DNA from 4 places in the Exiguobacterium sp. s145 genome. Region 4 is predicted to be linked to each of the others. Evidence: predicted binding sites of a transcription regulator. Region 4 holds the regulator's gene; each other region holds the start of a gene.
The links. Region 4 encodes Rex, which represses fermentation and respiration genes when NADH is low (regulators of the CRP and FNR family bind a similar motif). Its sites were predicted from a motif close to TTGTGAAATATTTCACAA; they were not measured.
Positions count from the first base shown of each region.

Region 1: the regulator Rex is predicted to act here: its motif matches at 1,076-1,093, upstream of cydD (thiol reductant ABC exporter subunit CydD).
Region 2: the regulator Rex is predicted to act here: its motif matches at 1,693-1,710, upstream of pflB (formate C-acetyltransferase).
Region 3: the regulator Rex is predicted to act here: its motif matches at 2,572-2,589, upstream of adhE (bifunctional acetaldehyde-CoA/alcohol dehydrogenase).

Region 1 covers NZ_JACSMV010000014.1:48,511-52,129, forward strand. The annotation lists gene cydD (thiol reductant ABC exporter subunit CydD) at 1-1,040, opposite strand, end outside; gene KNQ07_RS11175 (RrF2 family transcriptional regulator) at 1,252-1,734, shown strand; gene KNQ07_RS11180 (nuclear transport factor 2 family protein) at 1,749-2,138, shown strand; gene ypfJ (KPN_02809 family neutral zinc metallopeptidase) at 2,200-3,045, opposite strand; gene KNQ07_RS11190 (methyl-accepting chemotaxis protein) at 3,249-3,619, shown strand, end outside.
Region 2 covers NZ_JACSMV010000011.1:53,408-57,026, reverse strand. The annotation lists gene pflB (formate C-acetyltransferase) at 1-1,643, opposite strand, end outside; gene KNQ07_RS09910 (hypothetical protein) at 1,991-2,422, shown strand; gene KNQ07_RS09905 (DEAD/DEAH box helicase) at 2,451-3,619, shown strand, end outside.
Region 3 covers NZ_JACSMV010000002.1:291,266-294,884, forward strand. The annotation lists gene adhE (bifunctional acetaldehyde-CoA/alcohol dehydrogenase) at 1-2,427, opposite strand, end outside; gene KNQ07_RS04590 (beta-class carbonic anhydrase) at 2,762-3,313, shown strand; gene KNQ07_RS04595 (Na+/H+ antiporter family protein) at 3,465-3,619, shown strand, end outside.
Region 4 covers NZ_JACSMV010000004.1:121,101-124,719, reverse strand. The annotation lists gene KNQ07_RS06430 (ABC-F family ATP-binding cassette domain-containing protein) at 1-1,053, opposite strand, end outside; gene KNQ07_RS06425 (redox-sensing transcriptional repressor Rex) at 1,210-1,869, shown strand; gene KNQ07_RS06420 (twin-arginine translocase TatA/TatE family subunit) at 1,869-2,072, shown strand; gene tatC (twin-arginine translocase subunit TatC) at 2,080-2,859, shown strand; tRNA gene KNQ07_RS06410 (tRNA-Ala) at 2,968-3,040, shown strand; gene KNQ07_RS06405 (hypothetical protein) at 3,212-3,370, shown strand; gene KNQ07_RS06400 (hypothetical protein) at 3,464-3,619, shown strand, end outside.

The DNA of each region.
Region 1 (3,619 bases), on a different contig from region 4:
CGGGCATCCCGGTACGAAAAAGCGACGTCTTTCAGCTCAATCCGCGGCGGACGGGCCGCCGGCAGATCCGTTTGTCCGAAAGCGACATTCCGGTCATCGTCCGTCAGTTCGGCCGCAATCTGTTTTGCGGCGGCGACACTGCCCCGACCGGTATGGAAAGCGGCTCCCATCTCTTTTAACGCCAGATAGTATTCCGGTGCCAGGACCAACATCAAGAAGGCCGGTACAAAGGTGATGCTTTGGAATAAAATCAACCGGAGACTGACTTCCAGAGCAATCATCCCCATACTGAGCATCGAAATGAATTCGAGCATTAACGACGACAGGAACGCGAGTTTTAAGACAGTCAGCGTAGCATCCCGAAAATCGAGGCTGCTCCGTTCGATGACGTCCTGCTGGGCTTTCGCCCGACCAAATAACTTCAACGTCGTCAGTCCCTGTAACGTATCGAGGAACGTACCGGAAAAGGCATTCATCTTCTCAAGCTGCGTATCGGCCCGCTTTTGCGTCATGATTCCGATTACGATGTAAAACAGCGGAATGAACGGCGCCGTAATCATCATGACGAGTCCCGTCACCCAGTCGTAGCTGAAGGCGGCAATCAGGACCATCAGCGGAACGATCGACGTCTGGATGACTTTCGGCAGGTACTGGCTGTAATAGCTGTCCATCTCATCAACGGAATCCAGCAGAATGCTGACCTTTTGACCCGATTGTCCTTCAAGCATCGATTCGACGGAGTTTTTCGTATATTTCGCGACAAGTGCCTGGCGTAAGTCTTGTTTGACCCGTGCCGCAAGATTCGTCCCGAGACGTCCGTTCCAGTACGTGACGCCGACGCGCAGGACAAGCATCCCGAGCAGGACACCAAGCAATGGAATGACTGCCGCGAACGGATCCCCTTGCAGGAAAATCCGGTCGACGATGATGACGATCAGATAAGATTGACCGATGACGGCGACGCCCATCAGGACGGCGGCCAACATCAGTTGTATAAAAATCGTACGCGGAATCGTGATGATTCCTTTGAGTAGATTCATAGGAAAACGTCCTTTCACTAAGTGTGAACGACTTTTAGTGAATATTTTCACATATCGTACATTCAGTATACCGAATCCATTCTGTTGATGCCACGGGTATGCAGTCGAAAAGGTGTGACGGTTTTGTGAGGAACCTTTTGTTGGACAATTCATCTATCCGGATGTATTGTAGATAATAGTTATCCACGTTATACAGAAAGGAGAATGTTTCATGCAAATGAAAACAGGCGTCGAACAATCGGTGTACGCGATGCTCTTATTGACGTTTTTACCGGAGAAGGGTGTGTTGCCTGGAGAATTCATCAGTCAGCAACTCGGCGCTTCCCCGACCTATTTTCAAAAACTGCTTCGGAAGCTCGTGAGTGCGGATCTGCTGATTTCTGTTCCCGGTTCCAAAGGCGGCTTCCGTCTAAAAGCGTCACCGGAAACAATTCGTGTGTTTGATATTTATGAAGCCATCGAGGGCAAACAGTCATTATATGCTTCAAGCGGTGTCTTCGAAGACTTGATGGGCATCCAAAACCAAAACATCTGTCTGTTGTCCGATCTGATGACAGAGGCGGAACAATCCTGGCAGTCGACGCTTAAACGCGAGACGATTGACTCGATCCGCCGGGAAATTTATTTGAACTGTCCGCCCGACCACCTGACAAAACTGCAAAGCTTAATCGAAGAAAAAATGATTCGCAACTAAAAGGAGAATGAACCATGACTATATCTACACTTGACCGCTATTTTGATTTATTTGATGCTTCCCGGACTGATGAAAAAGCTTTTGATGACTTGATTTCCCTGTTCTCGGACGAGATTACGTTTGTCTTAAACGGACAGGAACAGCACGGAATCGAAGCCTGGAAACAGTTTGTCCGGATGGTCTTTACGGCTAACCAGGACATCAAACACATGTACGCCGGCTGGGTCTCGTCTGCAGCAGGCGATACGATGGAAACACGCTGGGCCGTTTGCGGCAAACGGGCAGACGGATCAGTCTTCACGCAGGACGGCACGGACATCGCCCGGCTTGATGCAGACGGAAAGATTGTTTATCTCGCCAACGTCCCCGATGATACAGCGATGTTTAACCAGTACAATGGATAATCTGATAATCTATAGAAAAAAGGCATCACTTCGGTCATGAAGTGGTGCCTTTTGACGTTTCTTATAAATTTTTCGCTTTGAATGTGTCGCCGCCTTCGATCGTTCCGTTATCGAATCCTTTTTGGAACCACCGTTCCCGTTGTGCCGAAGTACCGTGTGTAAAGCTTTCCGGTACGACATACCCTTGGCCTTTTTTCTGAAGTGTATCATCACCGACCGCATTGGCCGCACCGAGTGCCTCTTCGAGATCGCCTTCTTCGAGCAAATTTTGTCCTTGTGCGTGATTTGCCCAGACACCGGCATAATAATCCGCCTGTAATTCAAAACGGACCAGATACTTGTTGAACTTTTCTTCGCTCATCTTTTGGCGGAGCGGCATGATTTCGTCAGATGTCCCGAGCAACGTTTGAACATGGTGTCCGACTTCATGGGCAATGACGTATGCCATCGCGAAGTCTCCCGGTGCCCCGTATTTATTTTGTAACTCATCATAAAAACTAAGATCGATGTATAATTTCTGATCACCCGGACAATAAAACGGTCCAACCGACTTTCCGGCTTGTCCACACGCTGAACTGACTTGATCGGTATATAAAACAAGCGTCGGTTCTTTATACGTCATACCGTCCTGTTTAAATTCCTTCGTCCAGACTTTTTCCGTATCCGCCAACACGACAGATACAAAGTCCGCTGCTTCTTTTTCCTTGGCCGTTTCCTGATATTCGCCCTGGCTGTCGCCCTGCGAACCAGACAGCCCTCCAAGGATGTCTGCCGGATTCCCGCCCATCAACGTAACGACGATTAAAATGATGATCCCGAGTCCGCCTCCGATGCCGGCGACCCCTTTTCCACCCATTCCCCGCCGGTCTTCAACGTTCGAACTTCTTTCTCTACCCTTCCATTTCATACACAGTTCCTCCTAAGTCTCAATGCACTTCTATACCCCATATCGTGTCTGTTTAGCCATGATTTTCTATTTTAAAATTTAATTTTGTTTTAAGTATCTTGAAGCTAAACAATCTCATTTTGCCGACCGATAGTGGTATACGTTTAGCATGTTTATTCGTGATTTGTTTCAGTTTCTACTAAAAAACGGGGGAATTTAATTTTATGAAACGTCAAAATCAGCTTATGCTTTGGATTAGTTTTCTTGTCGTCTGTTTATCGTTAATTGTCCATGGTTTACACCAATTTACCAACTTTGCAGACGATTATCAACTCATTCACGGAAACGTGGCCGCCGCTTCACCAGCGACACTTGCCTGGATTGCCTTGTTACCGTTTGTCTGTTGGATTGCTTCCTCGGGCCTTTATCGGATTCGCCCCAACAGCCCGTCTGTTGCCCTTCTTTTAACGTTGACGTTGACGTTTTCCAGTATGTCGATTGTTGCCGGTGGGAACGGACTGGTCGAGTATCATTTTTCCATCTTCATGGTCCTGGCTTTGATTGCTTATTTCCGCCGGATTGACTTGATTCTCGT
Region 2 (3,619 bases), on a different contig from region 4:
TCAACCGCGATTCCATCCGCATCACGAATCGGTGAGACTTTAGCGTAACGAATGGCGGACAGGCTGTCGGCCACGACGGACAGACCGGCGATACCGCAAGCCATCGTCCGTAAGATTTCCGGGTCGTGCAACGCCATTTCGATGCGTTCGTAACTGTATTTATCATGCATGAAGTGAATGACATTCAATGTATTGACATAGAGTTCCGCCAACCAGTCAAGCTGACGGTCGTAAGCAGCCATGACCGTTTCATAATCCAGGACATCATCTAAAATCAGGTTCGTCTTTGGAGCAACTTGAATTTTAAGTTTTTCATCGATGCCGCCGTTTAACGTATAGAGCAACGCTTTTGCTAAGTTCGCCCGTGCTCCGAAAAATTGCATCTGTTTCCCGATTTTCATGGCGGAAACACAGCATGCGATGCCGTAGTCGTCGCCGTAAATCGGCAACATCAAATCATCATTTTCATACTGGATCGAACTGGAGAGAATCGACATCTTGGCACAGAATTCTTTAAAGCCGCGCGGTAGTTGTGTGGACCAGAGGACCGTCAGATTCGGTTCTGGAGCCGGACCTAGATTGACAAGTGTCTGCAGGAAGCGGAACGAACTTTTTGTCACGTTGGAGCGACCGTCCTCACTCATCCCGCCGATTGATTCCGTGACCCAGGTCGGATCACCGGAGAATAAATCATTGTAGTCCGGGGTCCGGAGGAATTTAACGATCCGCAGTTTCATGACAAAATGATCGACCAGTTCCTGGGCAGTCTGTTCCGTCAAACGTCCTGACTGCAAATCCCGTTCGATATAGATGTCAAGGAACGTCGAGACGCGGCCGAGTGACATCGCTGCCCCGTTTTGTTCTTTGATTGCAGCGAGGTAAGCGAGGTACATCCATTGGAACGCTTCCTGGGCGGTTTCAGCCGGACGGGATAAGTCGCAGTCATATCGTTGACCGAGCTCGGTCAGTTCCTGTAACGCCCGAATTTGTTCGTTCATCTCTTCACGGTCGCGAATCATCGATTCCGATAAGAAGCCGCCACGGTCCTGTAAATCCTGTTTCCGCTGTGCGATCAGGAAGGAGGTACCGTACAGGGCAACACGTCGGTAGTCACCGATGATCCGACCGCGTCCGTATGCATCGGGAAGACCGGTGATGATTCCGGCTTTACGGGCGGCACGCATTTCAGGAGTATAGGCATCAAATACACCTTGATTATGTGTTTTCCGGTATTCACTGAACGTTTTGGTGACGAGCGGGTCCGCTTGAAAACCATAGGCTTCCAAGGCATCATTGACCATCCGGATGCCGCCGTTCGGGTGAATCGACCGTTTGAACGGTTCGTCGGTTTGCAGACCGACGATTTGTTCGAGCTCGCGGTTGAGATACCCCGGACCGTGAGACAGAATCGTTGAAGGTGTCGAGGCATCGACAGCGTAGACACCGCCGCGTAAACGTTCTTCACTTGTTAAATTCATGATTTGTTGCCACAGTGTTTCCGTAGCAACGGTAGGGCCGGCGAGAAACTGATCGTCTCCCCGGTACTCTGTCCGGTTGCGGCGAATGAAATCAGCCACGTCAATCTGATTGTTCCACGCGCCTGTTTCGAATTGTTGCCATGCTGGTGTTTTTTCAAGTAACATCATGAACACTCCTTTGGTTGTAAGGTGAACAGTGCAAGATACATCCCTTATGTGAATAGTGTAACAAACATAAAGCGGGAAGAGTTTTACATCCCGGTGAAAGCGTAGGAGACTTCAAAAACGTTGGTATAAAAGGGATTCTTCAAATGTGTACCAGTGGTCGGAAGGTGTCCGGAAAACAGAGAAAGGTCGAAATCTAGCCGTTTTTTCCAATCTGTATCACTATTTTCATCCTGTTCTGAACAAGACAGTTGGAATCGTGATAAAAGTCACACCGGGTTATCTTGTATTTTTATGACGTATCGTTGACAATGAAAAAGGGAATATAGACCGTGGAGGTGCATAAAATGGATTTTTCAATGTTGGAAGACCGTGCCGATTATAGAGCAGGTGATTGGGTGACGTTAAAGGTATCAACTGAAGGAACGCCGCGAACGGGTATGATTACGGAGTTTGAGGAAGACGGCTTTTGGATTCGTTTTGAAGATGACTTTGATTTTGAAGACTTCATCGGATACAACGAAAAATACTTGGCGAAGCTGATCCGCCGTCCGAGTGATGTCCGGTCCGATTATCCGGTACTCCGTCAGTTTCCGAAACTGGCGGATGAACTGCAAGACCGGGTCATTCAAGGGTTCGATATTTTGACGGAAGAAATAAAGAGTGACCAGGAAGTGGTCTATCACATCCGGCTCATCGACGCAGGGAATGAATATACACAAACGTTACGTGGTCTGCGTGACGAAACGACCGATCAATTTGAATATGTCACAGAATGATGCAGAAGAGAGTAGGAGAATACACGTTATGGACTTTATGAAACCTTTTATTACGGAAGCATGGGAACGCGCCCGCTTCGAAAAAATGATGCCGGTTCAAGAACAGGCAATCCCATTATTACGCGAACGAAAAGATGTGTTGGTCGAAGCACCGACCGGAACCGGGAAAACATTGGCCTATGTCATCCCGGCACTGGAATTGATTGATGAAAATGAACCGCATATCCAAGTCGTGATCACCGCACCGACACGTGAACTGGTCATGCAGATTCATCAGGTCATTCAACTGTTTTCGCAAGGAAGCGGCATTAAATCCGGTGCCTTCATCGGCGGTGTCGAACTCAAACGCCAGCACGAACGATTGAAGAAAAAACCGCAAATCATCGTCGGAACACCGGGCCGCCTCGTCGAACTGATTGATTCTAAAAAAATGAAGATGCATAAAGTGAAACTGATTGTTTTGGATGAAGCCGATCAAATTTATGAGAGCGGAATGAGTGCTTCGGCCACACGGATTGCCAACAGTGCATTGCGTGATCGTCAGCTGGCATTCATCTCGGCGACGTTGCCGGAACGAACGGCTGAATGGGGCAAAACGTTATTTGCGAACGAGCCGGAACGGATTAAAGTAGAACGTGTCATGAGTACGCAAGTGAAGTTCGGTTATATCGAGATGTCACGCCGCCTCAAACCGGAATACTTGCGCCGCCTGGCCAACATGCAGGGAGCGAAAGTGTTGACGTTCATCAACAACCGTTCATTCCTCGGACCGTTAAACGGTGAATTGAGTAAGTTCTCCTTAAAGTACCGTATTCTTGACGCCGAAAAAGGAAAACGCGAACGGATGGAGACGCTTCGTTCATATAAACGCGGAGAGTTCCCGTTACTTGTTACGACGGGGCTTGCCGCCCGTGGCCTCGACATCGAAGCGGTCACGCATGTCGTTCATTATGATTTACCCGAATCCTTCGATGATTTCGTTCACCGTTCAGGACGGACAGGGCGCGGGAACGCATCCGGTATGGTCCTTGCTCTTGTGACGGATCACGATTTGAAACACCTGAAGACATTGACTAAACAAATGGGTGTGGAACTAGAAGAAATGGAGATTTACCGTGGGGAAGTGATTCCGAAACGGGAAGAAACTGAACCAAAAACCATTAAACGCCCGGCGAACCCACACCGGAAAGGACCGAC
Region 3 (3,619 bases), on a different contig from region 4:
GTTGAGGCGTTGTCCGAGCTCACTGACGGCTTGAATGAACGACTCGACGCCTTGTTCTGTCGTTGCTGCCGGTAGACCGAGGTAACGGGCGATTTCCGCATACCGTTCATCCGCGATAAACGACTCGTATTTCGGGAAAGCAGCCAGTTTCGTTGGTTTTGTTGCATTGTAACGGATGACGTGTGGCATCAGAATCGCATTTGTCCGACCGTGTGGTGTGTGGAACTCCCCACCGATTTTGTGCGCGATTGAGTGGTTGATGCCGAGGAAGGCATTCGCAAACGCCATTCCGGCCATCGTTGACGCATTGTGGACTTTTTCGCGTGCTTCGGCGTCTGAACCGTTATCGTAAGCGCGTGGCAAGTACTCAAAAATCATCTTGATTGCTTTTAATGCCAATCCATCCGTGTAGTCGTTCGCAAGGACAGAGACGAACGCTTCCGTCGCGTGGGTCAGGACATCCATCCCTGTATCGGCCGTGATAGAGGCAGGCACCGTCATGACGAACTCCGGATCAACGATCGCAACGTCTGGTGTCAACGCATAGTCAGCAATCGGATACTTAACGTTTTTCTCTTTATCGGTGATGACAGTGAACGGTGTGACTTCTGATCCCGTACCGGATGTCGTCGGAATGGCGACGAACTTCGCTTTATTACCGAGTTCCGGGAATTTATAGGCCCGTTTCCGGATATCCATGAATTTTTGACGGAGGTTCGAGAACGTTTCGTTTGGCTGCTCGTAGAACAACCACATCCCTTTCGCAGCATCCATCGCCGATCCGCCACCGAGGGCGATGATCAGGTCCGGTTTAAAGTCACGCATCGCCTGGGCACCGACTTGAACGGTCGTCACGGATGGATCCGGTTCGACTTGGTCAAAGATCCGGTAGCTGACGCCTGCAGGCAAGTTACGGATGACTTTGTCGGCATAACCGAACTCAACCATCGATTGATCGGTGACGATCAATGCTCGTGAGACATTTTGAATCGATTTCAAGTATTGAACCGAGTTTTTCTCAAAGAAAATCTTTTCCGGTACTTTGAACCACTGCATGTTCACGCGTCGTCTCGCCACCTTTTTGACATTGAGTAGATGTTTCGCCGTTACGTTTTCTGAGACCGAGTTTTTCCCGTATGATCCGCAACCGAGTGTGAGTGACGGTGTCAATTCATTGTAGAGATCGCCGATTCCGCCGTGTGCTGACGGACTGTTGACGAGAATCCGGCAGGCTTTCATCCGGAGACCAAACGCTGTCATCAACTCATCATCTGTTGTGTGAATAACCGCCGTATGACCGAGTCCGCCGATTTCAAGCATCCGTTCCGCGACATGGAAGGCGTCATTCGTTGACGCAACGCTGTACGCACCGAGAACCGGACTTAGTTTTTCGTGTGATAACGGTTCTTCCGCTCCGACTTTTTCGAGTTCCGCGACGAGCATGACGGTGTTGCCCGGAACATCGATGCCGGCTTTTGCTGCAATCCATGTCGCAGGTTTTCCGACGATATCCGCATTGACGGCACATGTATCGGTTTTGATGACGAGTGCTTCGAGACGTTTTTTCTCATCCGGTGTACAGAAGTAACAACCGAGTGCTTCCATCTCTGCCCGGACTTCCGCATAAATCTCTTGATCGACGATGACGGCTTGCTCGGACGCACAAATCATTCCGTTATCAAATGTTTTCGAGAGGACCAAATCACTGACGGCGCGTTTGATTTTAGCGGTTTTTTCGATGTAACACGGTACGTTCCCCGGTCCGACACCAAGCGCCGGTTTTCCGGTCGAGTAAGCGGATTTGACCATGCCGGCTCCGCCTGTCGCAAGGACCATCGCGATGTCCGTGTGGTTCATCAAAACTTTTGTTGCTTCGAGGGACGGTTGTTCGACCCACTGGATACAATCTTTTGGTGCACCTGCTTTGACGGCCGCATCCCGTAATGTTTTCGCTGCTTCGAGGGAACAATTTTGAGCCGACGGGTGGAACGCGAAGATGATCGGGTTCCGTGTTTTAATCGCGATCAATGCTTTGAACATCGTGGTTGATGTCGGATTCGTCACCGGTGTGACACCACAGACGACACCGACCGGCTCCGCTATATACGTCAGACCGTTTTGGACATCCTCTTCTAAAATCCCGACCGTTTTTTCGTTGCGGAGACTGTTGTAGATGTACTCTGTCGCAAACATGTTTTTGATCATTTTATCTTCAAAGACACCACGACCTGTCTCTTCGACCGCAAGACGGGCAAGTTCGACGTGCCGTTCGAGACCGGCGAGCGCCATGTCGCGGACGATCGTATCAATTTTCGTTTGATTAAATGTCAACAATTCTTGAAGTGCCGTTTGACCTTTCGCGACGATTTGATTGATTGCTTTTTCGACAGGTGTGACTTCTGATTTGATTTTTTCTTTGACAGCCATGTTAGGTTTCCTCCCTATTTTGGAACGAATCTGAGTCTGCAATTCCCTATTAGATGTTAGGAATGCCAAGCTGATTTTAAATAGTTTGTGCTTTCCTTCACAAATCAATCATACCGCCTTTTGTTTCATTTGTGCATGACTATCCTGTGAACTATTTCACATGAATGAGAGCGTTTTCATCGAAATGACCTGTTCTGACATAACGGTCCGTCTTTTCGATCACTCGCTGTGATAACTGTCACAGCAATCTATGAATCTGCTTGTCTGACCAATCGTTCATCGTGTACGCTAGGAATAGTTCCATCATTCATTTGTCTTAAAGGAGGAAGTTTCAATGTCAGTCGTTAATCAAATGCTTGCGTTTAATCAACAGTTCGTTGAAGAAAAACAATACGAACCATTCATCTCGGATAAGTTCCCGGATAAGAAGGTTGTGATTCTGACCTGTATGGATGCACGTTTGACGGAGCTCCTTCCCCACGCACTTGGTCTGAAAAACGGTGATGCGAAAATCATCAAAAATGCCGGAGCCGTCCTGTCCCATCCATTCGGATCTGTCATGCGGTCAATTCTCGTCGCCCTCTACGCCCTCGGTGCGGAAGAAGTCATTGTCATCGGACATCATGACTGCGGCATGAGCACGATTGACCCGGCGAAGATGATCGCCGAGATGCAGGATCGTGGCATCAATGAACAGGTTCTGCACACGCTGGATGCTTCCGGCGTCGATTTGAAGCAATGGTTACGCGGCTTCACATCGGTCGAAGAAAATGTCAGCCACTCGGTCGGACTGATCAAAAACCATCCATTGTTGCCACCGGGCACGGAAGTCCACGGACTTGTCATCGATCCGGGAACAGGTAAACTCGACCAAGTCGATTGCTGAATCACGTTTTAATGAAGAAGAAAGGTATGGCCAACCTCAATTTGACGTCGGTCATACCTTTTTTGTGTTTTTTTCTTGACAGTCAAAAGATCGGTCTGTATGATACTTTAGTATAGTACAGTGATACCAAAAGAAAGTGTGGTTTTAGTTCATGTTTAATGCAGTCATTATTGCCGTTGCTCTATTATTTCTTTTAGCCATCTTCCGGGTCCATATCGTCCTCGCGATGGTTCTCAGTGCCGTCGCCGGCGGACTGATCGGCGGTCTCGGCATCAACAAGACGATCGCGACGTTTGCTGAAGGACT
Region 4 (3,619 bases):
GCGGAAGGTAATGTTTTTCGAGACGGCTTCTTCGTAGCCGACCGCGAGTTGGTTGACCTGCAGCACATCATTGCCGCTCTGCTTTTCGATTGGGAACGACAGGACCGTACTGCGTTCGTCACCGTCCGGCCGGTCGATCCGGTCGACCTTTTCGAGGCGCTTGCGGACGCTTTGCGCCCGTTTCGTTGTCGTTGCCCGGGCGATGTTGCGCTGGATGAAATCCTGCATCTTCGCGATATCTTCCTGCTGCTGTTCGAACTGTTTCATTTCCTGTTCGTAGAGTGCCGCTTTTTGTTCGAGATACTTTGTATAATTACCGGTAAACTTCCGGGAGACGTTCCGGGACAATTCATAGACGACGTTGACGACTTGGTCGAGGAAATACCGGTCATGGGAAACGATCAGGACAGCGCCGCGGTAACCGGACAAGTAACTTTCAAGCCAGGACAGTGTATCGATGTCCAGGTGATTGGTCGGCTCATCGAGAATCAGCAGTTCCGGTGCCTGCAGCAACATTTTCGCGAGGGCGAGCCGGGTCCGCTGTCCACCAGAAAGCGTCTGAATCCGTCGGGAATAATCGTCCGGATAAAAGCGCATCCCGTGTAAGACGGAGCGGATGTTGGCTTCGAACTGATAGCCGCCGGCTTCCGAGAAGTCGTGTTGCGCTTGATCGTATGTTTTCAGGAGACGGTCATAGGCAGTCGGATCATTTAAAATGTGCTCCATGCCCATTTCAATTTCCATCCGGCGAAGCGCCCGTTCCTGATCCTGCAGATGCTCAAAAACAGTCAGCATCTCGTTCCAAATCGATTCGTTTGATTCAAGTCCGCTGTCCTGCGCAAGATAACCGATCCGGACTTCCTTGCTTTTCATGATCTCGCCCGAGTCATGTGACAGCTCCCCAGCGATGATTTTTAAAAGTGTCGATTTTCCGGCACCATTTCGTCCGACGAGGGCAATCCGGTCCCGTTCCTGTACTTCGAGTTTAATATTGTCTAAAATCGGCTCGACGCCGAATGATTTTGAGAGTTGGTTTACTTGTAAGAGAATCATATCCATCCATCCTTCCACCCTTTAGTCTATCACGAAAAATCCTGCCGAATATAATATTTGTTACTCTATGTGAAGTGGTTTACAATCAAGGGGAGTAGAATTCTTTGCATTGATTTGGGTGCCACGTCAGAACGTGGCCGAAGGGGGAACTGCAGTATGAATGGGCCAGACACAAAAATACCACAAGCAACGGCGAAACGGCTGCCGTTATATTATCGTTTTATCCAGAGTCTTTATAACTCCGGCAAGTTGCGCGTCTCGTCAGCAGAGCTCAGCGAAGCGGTCAAAGTCGACTCCGCGACGATCCGTCGTGACTTTTCCTACTTTGGGGCGTTAGGGAAAAAAGGGTACGGTTATAATGTTCAACATTTGTTAACATTTTTCCGAAAGACACTCAACCAAGACGAGGTCACGAATGTCGCCTTAATCGGGGTCGGACATCTCGGAACAGCGTTTGCAAATTATAACTTTTTAAAGAATAATAGTACTCGTATCGTCATCGCGTTTGACGCCGATGAGGACAAGGTCGGAACGACGACGCAGGACGTTCCGATTTATCATGTGTCAGATATGAAAGAACAAATCAAAGCGAACAATGTCGACGTCGCCATCTTGACGGTACCGTCTCAGTTCGCCCAGTCAGTGGCAGATGAGTTAGTAGAGTATGGTGTGACCGGCATTTTGAACTTTACACCGGCCCGGTTGAATGTACCGGCCCACGTTCGGGTGCATCACATCGATTTGTCAATCGAGCTGCAGTCGCTCGTGTATTTTATGAAGCATTATTCGCAATCAGCTGAAGGAGTGAAATCATAATGGAAAACTTAATCCCGTTAACACTTGGTATTGGACCGGGGAGCATCGCTTTGATTGGTGTCGTCGCCTTAATCATCTTCGGACCGAAGAAATTACCGGAACTCGGCCGCGCTGCCGGACAGACGTTAAAAGAGTTCAAGAGCGCAACGAACGGCATCATGGAAGATGATAAGGACAAAAAGGACGAAATGAAAGAGAAGTGAGTGAATCATGGCGATCGATCAAGAACAGAGTGTGACATCGCACTTAGATGAACTGCGTAAGCGGATCATCTGGTCGCTCATCATTGTAGTGGTCATGTTTATCGCAGCCTTTCCGCTCGTCCGGCCGCTCGTCCGTTTCTTACAGGCCGACTTAAAGGAACTCGGAATTGGGCTGAATGCGTTTAACGTTGTTGATCCACTGATGTTATATCTGAATCTTGCGTTCATCATCGCAATCGTCTTGGCGTCCCCGTTTTGGATGTATCAGCTTTGGGCATTCATCCGTCCCGGTCTGCACGACCAAGAACAAAAAGCGACGTTGACGTATATTCCCGTGACGTTTTTCTTATTCCTTGCGGGTATTTCGTTTTCTTATTTTTGGCTGTTGCCGTTTTTACTCGAAGTATCGACGGAACTCGGGCAAGAGCTTGGGATTGAACAGGTCATCGGCGTCGAGAACTACTTCAGTTTCCTGATACGGTTGACGATTCCGTTCGGTGTGTTGTTCCAGTTGCCGGTCGTGACGATGTTTTTGACACGCCTCGGACTCGTGACGCCGTTCTTCATGCGGAAGAATCGGAAGTATGCATATTTTGCGCTGTTCGTGATTGCGGCGTTGATCTCACCGCCCGATATCACATCGCATTTGATGATTTCTGTTCCGTTGTTCGTGTTATATGAAATCAGCATCATCATCTCAGCACGGACGTACAAAAAAGTGCTGATTCTCGAGCAGGAGGCGGAACTGGAGCGACAGGCGGATCTTATGCGTGAGTTGAACAAATAATAGAAGATTCTCCTTTACCCGCAAGGTGAAGGAGATTTTTTTTGTAAGCGGTCTAATTTTATATTGAAAAAGTGAACAGCAATGGTTATACTCATTATAGAAACACACGGGGGCTTAGCTCAGCTGGGAGAGCGTTTGGCTGGCAGCCAAAAGGTCGTCGGTTCGAGCCCGATAGTCTCCATAATGAAGTAATTCTTCTTTAAAGAAGTATCAAAGCCTTGATTTTTAAGGTCTTTGATACTTTTTTTAGTTGAATAAAATATGTGCATGCGTTTAGAACAATCGAATGGTTTATCGAGTCCTCTAAAGGGGAAATTTCTGAATAGGTTATTTTTCTTGAGGGGGAACTCTTATGAATCCATTTACTACACTCATTGCCTTCATCGTCGGCTGTCTGGTTCTGTATCTCGGAATTCGGGATAAGAATGGTTGGTTGATCGGCGTCGCCATGATTCCGCTCGCCATTGTGGCATACAGTGTCATTTATTTAATCATCCAAGTCTCGGCCTAGAAACTTCTTTTTAGAAGTTTCTTTTTTTTTGAAACATAATTGGTAAAATGTAAGTATATTACATTAAGAAATGATGGGGAGGAACGTGTTGGAATGAATGCTGTGACAGGACAACAGATGGAATTAAAAGAACTCTATCAACAGATGCATCAACGGACGACCGCTAAATTATGGGCTGTCTTGGCACTCTTTTTATTCGCCAGCCAGCTACTCGAACAACCAATCCTTGCTTTGATTATTCCGATTCTC